Regions from separate parts of the Methylobacterium sp. J-059 genome, predicted to be linked through region 4. Evidence: predicted binding sites of a transcription regulator. Region 4 holds the regulator's gene; each other region holds the start of a gene.
What was found. Region 4 encodes PhoB, which activates phosphate uptake and scavenging genes when phosphate is short. Its sites were predicted from a motif close to TGTCATNNANCTGTCAT; they were not measured.

Region 1: the regulator PhoB is predicted to act here: its motif matches at 1,917-1,933, upstream of MKK55_RS22190 (esterase-like activity of phytase family protein).
Region 2: the regulator PhoB is predicted to act here: its motif matches at 1,929-1,945, upstream of MKK55_RS14050 (ceramide glucosyltransferase).
Region 3: the regulator PhoB is predicted to act here: its motif matches at 2,514-2,530, upstream of MKK55_RS23240 (DUF2794 domain-containing protein).

Annotation. Positions count from the first base shown of each region.
Region 1 covers NZ_JAKSYA010000150.1:62,716-66,873, reverse strand. The annotation lists gene MKK55_RS22190 (esterase-like activity of phytase family protein) at 1-1,868, opposite strand, end outside; gene hpnH (adenosyl-hopene transferase HpnH) at 2,076-3,239, opposite strand; gene MKK55_RS22180 (MMPL family transporter) at 3,872-4,158, shown strand, end outside.
Region 2 covers NZ_JAKSYA010000109.1:88,411-92,568, forward strand. The annotation lists gene MKK55_RS14045 (glutamine amidotransferase-related protein) at 1-608, opposite strand, end outside; gene MKK55_RS14050 (ceramide glucosyltransferase) at 673-1,854, opposite strand; gene MKK55_RS14055 (NAD(P)/FAD-dependent oxidoreductase) at 1,975-2,925, shown strand; gene MKK55_RS14060 (histone deacetylase) at 2,922-3,827, shown strand; gene MKK55_RS14065 (TetR/AcrR family transcriptional regulator) at 3,821-4,158, opposite strand, start outside.
Region 3 covers NZ_JAKSYA010000153.1:60,404-64,561, reverse strand. The annotation lists gene MKK55_RS23265 (RsmB/NOP family class I SAM-dependent RNA methyltransferase) at 1-66, opposite strand, end outside; gene MKK55_RS23260 (DUF1674 domain-containing protein) at 145-396, shown strand; gene MKK55_RS23255 (cupin domain-containing protein) at 475-783, shown strand; gene MKK55_RS23250 (L,D-transpeptidase) at 805-1,320, opposite strand; gene bluB (5,6-dimethylbenzimidazole synthase) at 1,494-2,141, opposite strand; gene MKK55_RS23240 (DUF2794 domain-containing protein) at 2,556-2,930, shown strand; gene MKK55_RS23235 (Bax inhibitor-1/YccA family protein) at 3,216-3,983, opposite strand.
Region 4 covers NZ_JAKSYA010000112.1:22,132-26,289, forward strand. The annotation lists gene MKK55_RS14610 (protein-disulfide reductase DsbD family protein) at 1-985, shown strand, start outside; gene phoB (phosphate regulon transcriptional regulator PhoB) at 1,194-1,895, opposite strand; gene phoU (phosphate signaling complex protein PhoU) at 2,077-2,790, opposite strand; gene pstB (phosphate ABC transporter ATP-binding protein PstB) at 2,823-3,641, opposite strand; gene pstA (phosphate ABC transporter permease PstA) at 3,673-4,158, opposite strand, start outside.

The sequences.
Region 1 (4,158 bases), on a different contig from region 4:
AAGGCGCTCTGGTCCTGCCGGAAGCCGCCGGCGCGGCTGAGCGACCCGCCGCCGCCGCCGACGGCGACGCCCGCGCGCCAAGCTCCGGGCAGCGGAAGATCGAGTCCGGCGCTGCCCTGCGCGATGGTGCGGTCGAGGGCGAGGCCGCCGTTGCGCGGCTGGTCGGCGAACACGACATCGCCGCCGATCCACAAGCCGCCGGACTGGCTCCAGGGCCCGACGAGGCCCTGGCCGCGGCGCAGGGCGGCGAGGTGGTCCTGCACGCCCCGTGTCGCCGACGCGGCGAAGCCGAGGGTCGCGCCGCCGAGCCCCTGAAGCACCACGGGCGCCGTCTGCTTCATCACCGCGAGGGAGAGCGGATCGACGTAGGTGGGCAGCGTCAAGCGATAGGCGAGCAGCACCGAATCGTTGTTGATGCCGGCATCGTAGCCCTGACCGTTGATGCTGCCCTGCCGGGTGAGGAAGTCATTGTCGTTGCCGACGAGCAGGAAATAGTCGTTCGGCGCCCGCTCGCTCAGCACCGGCACGAGACCGAGGGCCTCGAACTTCTCCGAGAGCGTGGTCTGGGTCGCCGGGTTGGTGTTGAGGTTCATGCCGAAGCGCCCGAGCTGGACCGGGTTCAGCAGGTTGACGATCTCGGTCGTCTGCGCCGGCTGGACCCCGGGCCGCAGGGTGCCCCCCGGCGAGATCGGGGTGGCCCCGTCGTAGGGGGTGCCGGCGATGTTTGTGGCCTGCGCGATGTCGACCAGCAGGACGCTCTTGTAGACGATCGGCGTGGTGTTGCCGGTGCCGAGCCCGTTCGAGTCGCGCGAGAGCACGAGGAACTGGGTGTCGTTGAGGGCCAGCATGTCGCTCTGTGCCGCCGTCCGGTTCGGCGCGCCGCCGTTGCCGGTGTCGCGGTAGGTCGGCAGCTGCAGCACGTATTCGCGCGCGGGCGCGGCCGGTACCGCGCTGCCGGCGAGGTCGTAGATCAGGATGCAGGTGTTGTTGCGCTGCTGCTGATTCGGGCCGGAATCCTGGAGCGTGGCGCTCTGCAGGATGGTAACGAGGCTGCGGCCGTCGGGGGCCAGCGACAGCGCCTCGAAGCCCTGGTTGTTGCGTCGGCCGGTGTCGGGCGGGTTGATCGAGTTGAAGTCGAGCGCCCCGGTCGTGCGCGGCCGGATCGCGTCGGGCACGCCGAGCACGCCCTGAAGCTGCCCGCCGGCGCTGAAGTAATAGATGTTCGGCCCGTACTCGTCGCTGACGTAGAAGGAGCCGTCGATTCGCCGCGCGAGACCTTCCGCATCGAGGCTGATCCGGCCTGCGCTCGGCCCGCTCGCCGCCGAAGGCAGCACCGCGCCGAGCTGGGTCGTGGTGCCGGATGCCGGATCGAGATCGCTGAAGCGCCGGCCGTTGGCATCGGTGAGCACGATGCCGCCATTCGGCACGATCGCGATCTGCCGCTGGGAGGCGATCGATTGCGGCAGGCCCGCGCCGGGATCGGGCGTGAAGCTGAGATTGAAGCGGTTCAGCCGGCCGGCGTAATCGGAGAACAGCCCTCCGCTCGGATCGTTGTAGCCCCGATCGGGCAGCGTGTAGAGCGTGCCGCTGTAGGTGGCCCCCAAGCGCCGCCAGCTGGCGAGGTCGATCGCGAGCGCGGAGAACGAGCCCAGCGTGTCGCCGAGGAAGTCGCGGGTGGTGGCCGGCAGCCGGCCGACGCCCTGGAGACCCTGGTTCACGAAGGTCGCATCGCCAACCGTCACCGCCACTGGGCCGTCGGCCGTCGTCAGGTTCGGCGTGCGGATCGCCTGGGCCGAGGCCGCGCCCGTCAGGTACGCGAGCACGCCGAATGAGCCCACGGCTCGCGCCGCGCCGTACCATGTCACCATCGCGGGATCCCCCAGCCACTCAAGCTGAGCCGCAGCTAGGGATCGGGCATGACGGCCCGGTGACGGCAGGAAGGATATTTGTCCTGCGTTGGGTCGGCTGCAGACACCGTGTCGCGAAAGGCACGACGCTCCACCGAGCCTCGCCGAAACGAAGGAGGCCCGCACGGTTTCCCGGGCGGGCCTCCTCGAATGCGCGTGGCCGAGCCGTCAGGCCGCGGTGCGGTTGCGGGCTTCGCGCTTGGTGTCGACGCCGGAGGCTTTGATCTCAGAGAGCTTCTGGGCGACGTTGCGGGAGAACACGAACTCGGCCGGGCGCTGGTTCTCGAGGCTGACCTCGGGGGCCATCTCACCCTCGGTCTTGATCCCGCGGATGGCGTGGATCAGCGGCTTCCAGGGCTTGCGCACCGAATCGACCACCGAGGAGGCCTCGTAGCCCGAGTGGACCATGCAGTCGGCGCACTTCTCGTAGTTGCCGGTGCCGTAGGAATCCCAGTCGGTGTCCTCCATCAGCTCCTTGAACGTGGCCGCGTAGCCCTCGCCGAGCAGGTAGCAGGGCTTCTGCCAGCCGAACACGGTGCGGGTGGGGTTGCCCCAGGGCGTGCAATGGTAGGTCTGGTTGCCGGCGAGGAAGTCGAGGAACAGGCCCGACTGCTGGAACGCCCACTTCTGGCGGCCCTTCTCCTTGCCGGCGCGGAACACGCCGCGGAACAGGTCCTTCGTCGCCTTGCGGTTCAGGAAGTGCTGCTGGTCGGGCGCGCGCTCGTAGGCGTAGCCGGGCGAGACGGTGATGCCGTCGATGCCCATCTTGGTCACGCTGTCGAAGAAGTCGGCGATCTTGTCCGAGGACGAGTTGTTGAAGAAGGTGCAGTTGATGGTGACGCGGAAGCCCATCTCCTTCGCCTTGGCGATCGCCGCCACGGCCTTGTCGTAGACGCCGCGCTGGCAGACCGAGCCGTCGTGCATCTCCTTGTCGCCGTCGAGATGGATCGACCAGGTGAAGTACGGGCTCGGCTTGTACTCCTTGATCTTCTTCTCGAGCAGCAGCGCGTTCGTGCACACGATCGCGAACTTCTTCTGCGCGATGATGCCCTCGACGATCTGCGGCAGGTCCTTGTGCAGCAGCGGCTCGCCGCCGGCGATCACCACCATCGGGGCGCCGCACTCGCGCACGGATTCCAGCGCGTCCGCCACGGGCAGGCGCTTGTTCAGGATCTCGTCGGGGTAATCGATCTTGCCGCAGCCGGCGCAGGCGAGATTGCAGCGGAACAGGGGCTCCATCATCATCACGAGCGGATAGCGCTTCCGGCCGGTGAGATGCTGCTTGATGATGTAGCTGCCGATCGTCGCGACATACCGGAGGGGGATTCCCAAGATACGGCTCCTGTTTGCGTAGCCCCGAACCAAGGGGCTGCTTAACGTGAAAAAAATTCGAATTCCAGCGCTCTAGCCTGGAACCGATCTGAACGGGCCGGTCCTGGGCCGTTTCGCGTGCGTGTTTGCGGGGCTGACGCAACCGCGCCACAGCCCGAGGGCCGTTCCTGCGAACGCGTCCTGCTTCGGGGGGGACCCCATCCTGCCAATGCGTCGGCAATGCGACGGCAGTCCCGCGAAACGGCGCATCCCGTGATATTGCGGTGCGAAACGGCGCCGGCGCCACACATCGATGGGGAGAGCCACCCGCGTCGGAGGTCGCTGCGCTGCGTTGCAATCGCAGGGCTGCAAGATTACTGAGCGCTGCGGCCTTGGCGCAACGATCGTGCCTCGGATGCGTCCTCATCCCGCGTCGTCCGGTGCGTTCACCGGGTCGGCGCCGCGTCTTCGGCCACACGGCATCGTGAGACGACCGCGTCTCGATCAGGTCCGATCCTGCCTCGATGCGACCGGGTGGATGTGGCGAAGGTCTCGCGCCGTCGACGGGTCCCGCGGGAACCGTCCCGGTAGCATACAAGATGTGAGAGTCGTGCGGCCTCGAAGGGCAGCCGCTCCAGGCAGGTAGGGTACTCGTGATCGAACGTCTCGTCGCGTTTTCCGTCCGACATCGCTGGGTCGTGATCGCTCTGGTGGCCCTGGTCACCGCCGCCAGCACCGGCATCGCGGCGCATCTGTTCCGCATCAACACCGATGTCGAGCGGCTGATCGATCCGAAGGAGCCCTGGCGCCAGGACGAGATCAACTACGAGAAGGCGTTCCCGCAGCGCACGAACACGGTCGTCGCGGTGATCGACGGCAAGACCCCGGAGCAGGCGGAAGAGGCCGCGAGCGCCTTCGCCAAGGCGATCGCCGTCCACAA
Region 2 (4,158 bases), on a different contig from region 4:
GCCCGCTCCGGATCGTCCTGCGCATCGGCATGGCCGGCGATCAGGGCGCGGGTGTAGTCGGGCTCGAATTCCGGGTGGAACTGCACCGACAGCGCGGCGCGGTCCCGGTATTCCAGCATCGCGTAGGGCGTGAAGGCGCTCGCCGCGAGCACGCGGGTCGCGGGCGGGGCCGCGACGACCTGATCCTGATGGAACGCCGCCACCGCGATCCGCGTCGCGTCGTCCATGAACGGCGCCCGCTCCGTCACCGCGTAGCCGTGCAGGCCGAGGGCGCGCCCCTTCTCCGAGCGGATCGCGCGGCCGCCATAGGCCTCCGCCATCACCTGATGCCCGAAGCAGATGCCGACGAGGCGCTTCTCCGGCGGGAGCGCGCGCAGGGCCGCGATCAGCGGCGCGATCCACGGCAGCGGATCGTAGACGCCGGCCGCCGAGCCGGTGACGGCGTAGCCGTCGAACGCCTGCCAATCGGTGGGCATCCGTCCTGCGCGGACGTCGAAGATCGTGCTGTCGTGCGCCGGCCCGATCATCCGGGCCGTCATCGCGCCGTAGGAGGGGAAGCGGTCGAGCCGCGCCGGAGGCGATCCGGCTTCGAGGATGGCGATGCGCACGTGACCGACCGCTGCTGATGATCCGCGACCGGCATCGCGCCGTTCGCGCCGCGATGCAACCGGGTCAGGCGGGGCGCGCCGTCCGCCCGACCCGTCGCGGCCGGACGACGGGCTTGAGGCGGATGTCCATGGCGTTGCCGCGCCAGACGATCGCGCGATGGGTCCAGGCCGCGCACCAGACCAGCGGGATCAGCGCGTCGCGCAGAACGAAGGCGAGGAGCAGGCGGGGGGCGTGGAACCAGCCGGCGCGCGTCGCCAGCCGGAGCTCGGCGGCGTAGCCCAGAGCTGCGAGAGCGGCGAGGCCGGCCGCCGCCGTCCAGGTTCCGGCCAGGAGCCCTGCGAGCAGGAACGGCAGCAGCGTGCCGCTGGCGATCTCGGGCGCGAAGAACAGCGGGAACGTCACCCGGCGCAGGCGCGCCCAGCGGATCTGGCGGGACCAGACCTCGAACGCCCTGCGGCGCCCCAGCGGCTGCTCGAACGGCGCCGCGACGAGGTGGACGCGGCGGCCGGCCGCGCGCACCAGCTTCGTCGCCGCCGCGTCCTCGGCGATCTCGGCGGCCAGCGCCCGGATGCCGCCCTGCGCCTCGAGGAACGGGCGATGCCAGAGCATGCTCTTGCCCTGCGCGAAGCCGAGCCCCACCGCCTCGCCGGCATATTGCCAGCGCGCCTGGAGGGTGTTGAGGAAGGCGCACTCGACCGCGGCCCAGATCCCGTCCGGCCGCGCGCCGATCGGCGTCGAGCAGACGAGGCCGGTGTCGGCGCGCCACGCCGCCTGCATCCGCTGCAGGTAGTCCGCCGGCATCAGCACGTTCGAGTCGGCGATGACGATCCAATCGTGTCGCGCCGCCTCCCAGCCCCGCACGCAGTTGTTGAGCTTCGGGTTGTCGCTGATGCGCTCGTCGCCGATCAGGATGCGGGCCGGAACCTGCGGATGTGCCGCGACCAGGCGGCGGACCAGCGGCAGCACCGGATCGGCGGCATCGGCGACGCAGAACAGGATCTCGTAGGCCGGGTGGTCGAGCGCGAAGCCGCGGGCGAGGGTCTCCTCGCTGAAGGTCTCGAGGCCGCAGACCGGGCGCACCAGGGAGATCGGCGCGCCGGCGGGGAACGTGGTCTCGCCGGGCGAACGGCCGATCCGCCGACCCGCCACGATCAGGCTCGCGAGGTGGACGATCGTCAGGAGCGCGCACGGCGCGAGGGCGAGCGCGGTGCCGTCGAGGGCCGGTAAGGTGCTGGCGAGACCCATGCGGCACGCATCTCCGAACCGGCCTGTCCCGCGGCGTGCGGCCGCGCCGGCGGACTGCCCCTAACAGGGTGCGCATTTCAGCCGTATGACAGCCTCGGGCGCACCCAGGGGAGCGAAGCTTTGGCCGAAGGCGGAACCGTCGCGATCCTCGGAGCCGGCATGGCGGGCGGCGCCGCCGCCCAACGCCTTGCCCAAGCCGGCCTCGCCGTCCGCATCTTCGACAAGGGCCGCGGCATCGGCGGGCGCATGGCGACGCGGCGCACCGGGACGGGCCAGCGCTTCGACCACGGCGCGCAGTTCTTCCGCGCCAAGGGCGACGCGTTCCGCGCGCAGTGCGCAACCTGGATCGCGTCCGGCGTCGCTGCGCCCTGGGGCGAGGACGGCCGCACCGTCGGCCTGCCCGGCATGCCGGCGCCGGTCCGGGCCCTGCTCGACGGCTTTCCGGTCTCGCTCGAGACCACGATCATCCGCATCGCGCGCTCGGAGGCCGGCTGGATGCTGACGGATGCGGACGGCGTCGCCAGCGGTCCGTTCGCCGCCGTCGGCCTGACCTTTCCGGCGCCGCAGGTCGTGGCGTTGATTGCGGCGAGCGGTCTCGTCCTTCCCGGGCCGGAGCGGGCGACCTACGCGCCGTGCTGGTCGCTGCTCCTCGACCTCGACGAGCACCCCGGCTTCTCGAAGGCGCATCTGGCGTTCGCGGACGGTCCGATCGCGCTGATCGTGCGCGAGGAGACCAAGCCCGGACGCGCGGCCGGTCACGCCCTGGTGGCGCATGCCGCGCCGGACTGGTCCCGCACGCATCTGGAGGATCCGCGCGAGGCGGTCCGGGCCGCGCTGATCGGCGCGCTCGAAGCCCGTCTTGGCCGGGCGGTCCGCCCGGCCTACGCCGCCGTCCATCGCTGGCGCTACGCCATGGTCGAGACGGCGCTCGGCGAGCCCTGCCTCTATGATCCGGCGCAGCGGCTGGGCGCGGCCGGCGATTGGTGCCTCGGCCCGCGGATCGAGGCGGCCTTCGACAGCGGCCGGGCGCTGGGCGAGCGCATCGTCGCGGACCTGAAGGGCGCGCGGTGATCCCGCCGATCGTGTTCCACCCGGCCTACGAGGCGAGCCTGCCGGCCGGGCACCGGTTCCCGATGCGCAAGTACGGACGGCTCGCCGAAGTCCTGACGGAGCGCGGGCTGGCGCCGCGCGGGTTCGTGACGCCGGAGCCGGCCTCGCCCGAGCTGCTGCGGTTCGCCCACGATGCGGCTTACGTCGAGGCCGTCCTCGCTCTTTCGGTCCCGCGGGCGATCGAGCGGGCGATCGGCCTGCCGGTGGACGCGAGCGTTGTCCGCCGCTCGCGCGCTTCGGTCGGCGGCACGCTGCTCGCGGCGCGCCTCGCCCTCGCGCAGGGTCTCGCCGGAAGCGCCGCAGGCGGGAGCCATCATGCCCGGCGCGAGCAGGGGGCGGGGTTCTGCGTCTTCAACGACGTCGCGGTCGCCGCCCGCGCCCTGCAGGCCGAGGGTGCGATCCGGCGGGCGCTCGTGGTCGATTGCGACGTGCACCAGGGCGACGGCACCGCCGACTGCCTCGCGCGCTCGCCGGACCTCTTCACCCTCTCGATCCACTGCGAGAAGAACTACCCGACCGCCAAGATCGCCGGCGACCTCGACATCGGCCTGCCCGACGGGCTCGACGATGCCGGCTACCTCGCCGTGCTCGAGGCGCGGCTTCCGCCCCTCCTCGACGCGCTGGCGCCCGACCTCGTGTTCTACAATGCCGGCGTCGACCCGCATCGCGACGACCGCCTCGGCCGGCTCGCGCTCAGCGACGACGGGCTGCTTGCCCGCGACCGCTTCGTCGTCGGACAGGCGCGCGCCCGCGGCATCCCGCTCGTCGCGGTGATCGGCGGCGGCTACACGCACGATGTCGACGCGCTCGCGGGCCGCCACGCCCTGGTGTTCCAGGCGCTGGCGGCCAACGCCCTCTACTGATCCGCGGGCAGCGCCCGCGCCTGGGTCTCGAGGGCGTCGAACAGGCAATTCAGCGCCGCGCCGTCGAGGCGGTGGAAGTCGAGCGAGCGGCTCAGCATCAGGCCGAGGATCGAGAAGGTCAGCGCCGCACCCTGGCCCGCGCGCCCCTCGATCGCGCCCATCGCCGCGAGCTGCTCGGCCAGGAAGTCGGAGAAGGCCGCCACGGCCTCGGGGTTGTCGGCCGACGCGATCAGCAGGGCATCCGGAAACCCGCATTCCTCGGCGTACATCTCACGGGCATGGGCGATCACCGCCAGCGGCAGCGCGGCGGGCCCTCGCGGGCCGGCGGCGA
Region 3 (4,158 bases), on a different contig from region 4:
CGGGCGCGGACCCTTGGTCGCGCCCGCCGCCCGCGCCGGCCCGGACGCGTTGCGCCCTCTGCCCATGGATGCCACTTCTCGAAAGACCCTTCGTGCCGGCATGCTGCCGCCGGACCCCGATGCCCTCCCACTTGAGCGAGTCCGATGCAAGGTGAAACCAGCCGCAACGGGACCGACGAAGCCCGGACCGAACACGTCGAGGACGGCGGCGGGACCGCCCCCCGTCCTCTCACCCCGGCGGCCGCGCGCGCCCTGGCGGAGGCGGCCGAGCGCCGCAGGGCGATCGACGCGCGGGCCGCCGCGGTCTCGGCCGCCCCCGAGCGCCTCGGGCGCGGCGGCCTGGAGCCGGTCCGCTACGACGACTGGGAGGTGAAGGGGCTCGCCGTCGACTTCTGACGTCGCGCCTCGCCGGCCGGAACGACCGTGCCGGCCCGCTGTTGGGCTCGCGAAGCACATGGCGCGACGAGGGACCCGATGACGACCAAGGTATCGAGCAAGGATGCGCCGAGCGGCGCCGGCGGCGAGATCGCGCTCGCGAAGGGCGCGCTGGTCGCCATGCGGATGTGGCGCGACGAGCCGCCGACCGACGACAAGCCGAGCACCACCTCGGAGCACGAGACCGTGGGCTACGTGATCTCCGGCCGGGCCAAGCTGGTGCTCGAGGACCGGACGGTCGCGCTGGAGCCCGGCGATTCCTACTGCGTGCCGGCCGGCATCGCGCACACCTACCACATCCTGGAGACCTTCACGGCGATCGAGGCGACGGCCCCGCCCGCCGCCTGATCCCGCCGGGCTCCGGGGCGTTCAGCGCGTCACGTAGACCGGGGTGCCGACCGAGACGCGGTCGTAGAGGTCAACCACGTCCTGGTTGTACATCCGGATGCAGCCGTAGGAGGCCCAGGTGCCGACCGAGCTCGGGCGGTTGGTGCCGTGGATGGCGTATTCGCCGCCCGACAGCGTCATCGCGGCGGCGCCCATCGGGTTGTGCGGCGAGCCGCCGGCGATCAGGTTCGGCAGGCGCGGGTTGTCGCGCTTGACCTCGCTCGGCGGCGACCATGCCGGCTGCACGTATTTGCCGTCGATCGCCTTGGTGCCGAACCACTGCTTGCCCGGCTTGCCGACCGCGACGGGGTAGCGGATCGCGGTTCCGTCGCCGTTCACGAGGTAGAGCCGGCGCTGCGAGACGCTGATCACCACCGAGCCCGGCATCACCCCGTCCGAGAACGGCACCACCTCGCGTGCCAGGGCCGGCGCCCCCGCGACGAGGCCGGCCAGCAGCGCGCCGCCGAGGCTCGTGGACACGTACTTCCTGACCGACATCTTGGGATCTTCCTGCAAAGCGTGACCGTTCGCTGCAGCAATAATCCACGGCCAAGCTCGGCGTTCCAGCTCATCCTGCGACGACTGCGGGCTTGCTCACCGTCTTCGGGGAAGACGGTAAAAAGCGCCGGGCTTCATCGTGATAAAGGCGATCGTCCGTCGAAAGACCTGCTTTACCGCTCGATCAGATCCAGCGCCGTCGCGTCCTGGGATTGCCAGCCGTGGCGGACGAGCTCGGGGTCGGCATGCTCCTCGACGGGCCAGCCGACGCAGAGGTAGGCGACGAGGTACCAGCTGCCCGGCACGTCCAGCAGCGCCGCGATGCGGGCCGGCTCGAGGATCGAGACCCATCCGGTGCCGAGGCCGCGGGCGCGGGCGGCGAGCCAGAAGGTCTGCACGGCGCCGACCACGGAGTAGCGCAGCATCTCCGGCATGGTCGCGCGACCGAGGCCGTGGCCCGCCTCGGTCGCCTCGTCGCAGAAGACCGCCAGGTGCACCGGCGCCTCGCGCAGGCCCGCGAGCTTCAGGGCGCGATACTGCGCCTGGCGGGCGTCGGCGTAGCGCAGGGCCGCATCGGCGTTGCAGCGCTCGAAGCTCGCGACCACGCCGGCGCGGCGCTCGGGGTCGGCGACGCGCACGAAGCGCCACGGCTGGCTGTTGCCGACGGAGGGGCTGCGATGGGCCGCCGCCAGGCTCTGGCGGAGCAGGGCCTCGTCCACCGGGTCGGGCCGGAAGCGGCGCACGTCGCGGCGCCACGCGAACAGGTCGTCGAGCGCCTGCCGGAAGTCGTCGTCGAAGCGGGGCGGGCAGGGGTCGGTCATGGTCGGTCCGCCTCATAGCGGGTTTTGCGCCTTCCCGCTGCCCGTGGGCCCCGGGGAGATCGAACGGGCCGGGCGGGCACAAAAAAAGGCCGCCCTCGCGGGCGGCCTGAAGTCCTTGGGTCTCGAAACCTCTGGGATGTCGCGTCGTGGGATCCGGTGACGCCCGAGGGCTGGGGAGCTCGGGATTCGGGCGTCGACGGGCACGACCCGACGAGGGTTCGGCCTTCGTTGTCGCGCCGCAACGCGGCTCGGGAAAGGCGTGATCGGGGCGAAAGCGCGGCATTTGTTTCTTGGGCGTGTCCCGTCCGCAACGAATCGGATCGCCGCCGCGGGACTCTTGCGGGCCGGCCACCCGAGGCCCATCCTCAGCGGCTGACGGCAAGACGACGGCGGCAGGCCGACGGCGGAGGAACGATGACCGAGCGGACGAGCGGCGAGATCCGGACAGACGATTCGACGGCCCGCGTGGTCCCCTTCCCGAGCCCATCCACCGCCCCGCAGATCGCGTTCGATCGGCACGAGCTGCGCACGATCTTCAACCTCTACGGCCGCCGAGTCGCGGAGGGGGAGTGGCGCGACTACGCCCTCGACTTCCGCCGCGACAAGGCGGTGTTCTCGATCTACCGCCGCACCTCCGAGATGCCGCTCTACCGGATCGAGAAGGACCCGAAGCTCGCGCGCCGCCAGGGCGCCTACGCCGTGGTCGCCGCGACCGGCGTGGTGCTCAAGCGCGGCACCGACCTCGCCCGCGTGCTCGCGGTGCTGGAGAAGCCCCTGCGGGCCGTGTGAAGCGTTCGGATTTTTGCGCGGCGATCCTTCGTCCGGTGCCGTCTTGGCCGATGGTACGCTCGCTGCGCGCCCGGATCGCGGCGCGGGGGGCCCTTCCCCCGAGCAGGCGATCGGCCTCGCACATCTTCAGATTCCTTTTCCGGACCCTCCCCGTCATCCCCGGGCTGCGCAGGGCGGACATTGCCCGCTGGGGGAAGTGGCGCGGCGTAAGCGTAGCTCCCCCGGAACGAAGAAGGCCCCGGCGTTTCCGCCGGGGCCTTCTTCGTTCGTCCGGTCCGTCTTCGCTCAGCGGCGGTCGCCGAGGAGCGAGAGCAGGAACTGGAACATGTTGATGAAGTCGAGGTACAGCGTCAGCGCGCCGTTGACCGACATCTTGGCCGCCGCTTCGCCGTCGAAGCCGCTGGAGAGATACATCTCCTTCAGCTTCTGGGTGTCGTAGGCGGTGAGCCCCGCGAAGATCAGCACGCCGAGCACCGAGACGGCGAACTGCAGCGCCGACGAGGCCAGGAAGATGTTGACGATCGAGGCGATGATGATGCCGATCAGGCCCATCATCAGGAACGAGCCCATCCCCGAAAGGCTGCGCTTGGTGGTGTAGCCGTAGAGGCTCAGCGCGCCGAAGGTCGCCGAGGTGATGAAGAACACCCGCACCACGCTGGCGCCGGTGAACACCAGCAGCAGCGTCGACATCGAGGCGCCCATCACCGCCGCGAAGGCGAAGAACATCGTCCGCGCCGACGAGGCCGACATCCGGTCCATCCGCATCGAGAAGACCAGGATGAAGGCGAGCGGGGCGAACATCAGAACCCACTTGAGCGGGCTGTTGTAGAGCGTCTGGCCGAACGGGGTCAGGGCGAGGCGGCCGGTCGCAGTCGCGGTGGTGGCAGCCATGTTGAGGCCGAGCGCGACGAGGCCGGAGATGCCGAGCCCGACGACCATGTTGTTGTAGACGCCGAGCATGAAGGTCCGCAGGCCCTGGTCGAACGCGACCTGGGTGCCGGCCTGCGACGGCGCCTGGGCGCCGTAGCGGAAGGGAGAGTTGTCGAATGCCATGGGAGTGACCTCGGAAGGCTCGCTCGTGCGTGGTGTTTGAGACGAGGCCCACGCAGGGGACCTCTGGCGCCATCGAGCGCCTCGTGTCGGAATATGTTGCTTTCGGCCGTCCCGCACAAGAGCCCGGCAGAGCTTGAAAAAGCGCTTTCGATGAATCCCCGCGGGTGAAATTTGT
Region 4 (4,158 bases):
CTACCTGCTCTTCGCCATGGGCCTGAGCCTGTCGGGCATGCTTCACCTCGGCGGTCGGCTGTCCGGGCTCGGCGACGGGCTGACCCGGCGGGCCGGGCTCCAGGGCTCGTTCTTCACCGGCGTGCTCGCGACGGTCGTGGCGACGCCGTGCACCGCCCCGTTCATGGGCTCGGCCGTGGGCTTCGCGCTGACGCAATCGACCGCTGCCGGCCTCGTCGTGTTCGCGAGCCTCGGCCTCGGCCTCGCCCTGCCCTTCCTGGCGCTCACCCTGTGGCCGCCGGCGCTGCGCGCCCTGCCCCGGCCCGGCGCGTGGATGGACGTGCTGAAGCAGGCCCTCGCCTTCCCGATCTACGCCACGGTCGCCTGGCTGGTCTGGGTGCTGGCGCAGCAGGTCGGGCCGCAGGGCCTGCTCGCGGCGCTGATCGGGCTGGTGCTGATGGGCTTCGCCGCCTGGGCGTGGGAGCTCGGCCGCGACGCGCGGCCGGTCCGGGCGCAGCTCGCCCGCGGCCTCGCGGTGCTCGCCGTCGCCGGCGTGGCGGGGCTCGCCCTCACCCTCGACCACGACCGCGTCGCACCGGGGGCCCAGGCCCGGGCCGAGGGGATCGAGCCGTTCACGCAGGCCCGCCTCGACGCGCTGCTGGCGAGCGGCCGGCCGGTCTTCGTCGACATGACGGCGGCGTGGTGCATCACCTGCCAGGTCAACGAGCGCACCTCGCTCGGGACGGCGGCGGTCGGCGCGGCGATGCGCGCGCGCGACGTCACGTATCTCAAGGGCGACTGGACCAACCAGAACCCGGAGATCACCCGCCTGCTCGAGCGCCACGGCCGGAGCGGCGTGCCGCTCTACCTGCTCTATGCGGGGGCCGGAGAGCCGACGGTGCTGCCGCAGATCCTCACCGAGGGGACGATGCTGAGCGCGCTGGACGCCGTGAAGGCGACGGGCCGCAGCGCGGGGCTCGACGGCGGGGGGACGAAGGTCCCCTGAAGCTTGGTAAAAATATAATTTTCGTAGGACTGACATCACTTCAGTGTGCGCGACGGCTCCCTCTCCCATGGGGAGAGGGTTGGGGTGAGGGTCGTGACCGACCCGAATGACTCACGCCCCTCATCCTGTCCTTCTCCCCATGGGAGAAGGGACCCACGGCAGGTCGCGGATCGTTGCGGTCGCTTGAGCCGTCCACCGAAAGCCGAACTCAATCCTCGCCCGAGAACGTCTCGTCGAAGGCGTACCCCGAGCCGCGGACGGTGCGGATCGGGTCGGTCTCGCCGGCGCGGTTCAGGGCCTTGCGCAGGCGGCCGACATGCACGTCGACGGTGCGCTCGTCGATGTAGACGTCGTGGCCCCATACGCCGTCGAGGAGCTGCTCGCGGGAATAGACCCGGCCGGGGCTCTGCATCAGGAACTCGAGCAGCTTGAACTCGGTCGGCCCGAGGTGGATCTCGCCGCCGGCCCGGCGCAGGCGATGGCTGTCGCGGTCGAGCTCGATGTCGCCGGCTTCCAGCAGGTTCGCGACGTGGCTGGGCTTGGCGCGCCGCAGCAGCGCGCGGACGCGCGCCAGCAGTTCCGGCACGGAGAACGGCTTGACGATGTAGTCGTCGGCCCCCGTCCCGAGGCCGCGGATGCGGTCGCCCTCCTCGCCGCGGGCGGTGAGCATGATGACCGGCAGGGACATCGTCTCGCGCCGCGCCCGCACCCGGCGGCACAGCTCGATTCCCGAGAGCCCCGGCAGCATCCAGTCCAGCAGGATCAGGTCGGGCACCTGCTCCTGCAGGCGCAGCTCGGCCTCGTCGCCGCGGGCGGCGGAATCGACCTCGAAGCCCTCGGCTTCGAGGTTGTAGCGCAGGAGGGTGGTCAGCGCCTCCTCGTCCTCGACGATCAGGATCCGCGTACGCATGCAGGGCACTCCCGGGCGGACCGCCCGACTTTCTCATCCATCGCCACGGACCTCCCTCCCCCCTGAAGCGGGTCGGGAGAGGGGAGCGCCGTATCCGGAGCGGTCGCTCCCCTCTCCCGACCCCCGCTCACGCGAGGCCCACCCTCCCCCCGCAGAGGAGGAGGGGAGGAGACGGCAGCCCTCAGGCGCCCGGTGCCACCGTCGCGTAGTTCGAGGCGTCGTTCTTCGGGCGGTCGCCCGCGAGGTTCTCGCCGGTGGACAGGTAGTGGATCGTCTCGGCGATGTTGGTGGTGTGGTCGCCGATACGCTCGACGTTCTTGGCGCAGAACAGCAGATGCGTGCAGAACGAGATGTTGCGCGGGTCTTCCATCATGTAGGTCAGTAGCTCGCGGAACAGCGAGTTGTACAGCGCGTCGATCTCGCCGTCCCGCTCCCACACGTTGTGGGCCGCGTTGACGTCGCGGCTGGCATAGGCGTCGAGCACGTCCTTGAGCTGCTCCTGGACGAGGTCGCTCATGTGCTGCACGCCGAGCACGATCTTCTGGGCCTGGGCCTGGTCGCTGATCGCGACGACGCGCTTGGCGATGTTCTTGGCGAGGTCGCCGATGCGCTCGAGGTCGCCCGAGACGCGGATCGCCGAGATCGTCTCGCGAAGGTCGATCGCCATCGGCTGGCGCCGCGCGATGAGCAGCACCGCGCGCTCCTCGATCTCGCGCTGCAGCGTGTCGAGGCGCTTGTCGGCGACGATTACCGCCTGGGCGAGCTGGGTGTCGCGGCGGACGAGCGCGTCGGTCGCCTCGGTCATCATCTTCTCGGCGACGCCGCCCATCTCGGAGATCGAGCGGCGCAGGTCTTCGAGGTCGGTGTCGTAGGACGTGACGATGTGGCCGGGCATGGGCGTGGGTCCTCGAACGATCCGGGTGCGGCTCAGCCGAAGCGGCCGGTGATGTAGTCCTGGGTCTGGCGCACCGTCGGGTTCATGAAGATGCGGTTGGTCGGGCCGACCTCGATGACCTCGCCGAGATACATGAAGGCGGTGAACTGCGAGATGCGGGCCGCCTGCTGCATGTTGTGCGTCACGATGACGATCGTGAACTCGCTGCGCAGCTGCTCGATCAGCTCCTCGATGCGGCCGGTCGAGATCGGGTCGAGGGCCGAGGTCGGCTCGTCGAACAGGATCACCTCCGGGCTCTGGGCCACCGTGCGGGCGATGCACAGGCGCTGCTGCTGGCCGCCGGAGAGGCCCATGCCGGACTGCTTGAGCTTGTCCTTCACCTCGTCCCACAGCGCGGACTTGCGCAGGGCCGATTCGACGCGGCCGTCGAGCTCGGACTTCGGCAGCTTCTCGTAGAGCCGCAGGCCGAAGGCGACGTTGTCGTAGATCGACATCGGGAACGGCGTCGGCTTCTGGAACACCATGCCGATGCGCGAGCGCAGCTCGTTCAGGTCCACGCCGGAATCGAGGATGTTCTGGCCGTCGAGCAGCACCTGCCCCTCGGCGCGCTGCTCCGGGTACAGGCTGTAGATCCGGTTGAAGGTGCGCAGCAGGGTCGACTTCCCGCAGCCCGAGGGGCCGATCAGCGCGGTCACCTGCCGGTCGTGGAAGTCGAGGTTGATGTTCTTCAGGCTGTGGAACTGGCCGTAGTAGAAGTTCAGGGCCTGGGCGCTGATGCGGATCGGCGCGTGCTCGTCGGCCGGGTTGCGGCCGTCGAACCGGGTGGCGTTGATCGCGGGAGCGGCGTTCATCGTCGTGTTCCTCGTGGATGCCGGCGGCGGATCAGCGGGCGCGCTGCGGCTTGATGACGAAGCGGGCGACGACCGAGAGCAGCAGGATCGTCATGGTGATCAGGAGCGCGCCGGCCCAGGCGAGCTGCTGCCAGTTCGGGTAGGGCGAGAGGGCGAACTGGTAGATCATCACCGGCAGGTTCGCGACGCCGCCCATCAGGTCCGGGCTGAACCACGAGTTGTTGTTGAGCGCCGTGAACAGGAGCGGCGCGGTCTCGCCGGCGATGCGGGCCAGCGCGAGGATGATGCCGGTGACGATGCCGGCCGAGGCCGCCCGCCAGGTCACGCTGCGGATCACCGTCGACATCGGGGCGCCGAGCGCCACGCCGGCCTCGCGCAGCGTGCCGGGGACGAGGCGCAGCATGTCCTCGGTGGTGCGCACGATCACAGGGGTCGCGATGATCGCCAGCGCGACGCCGCCGGCCCAGCCGGAATAGGTCCCCATCGGCCGCACCATCAGGGTGTAGACGAACAGGCC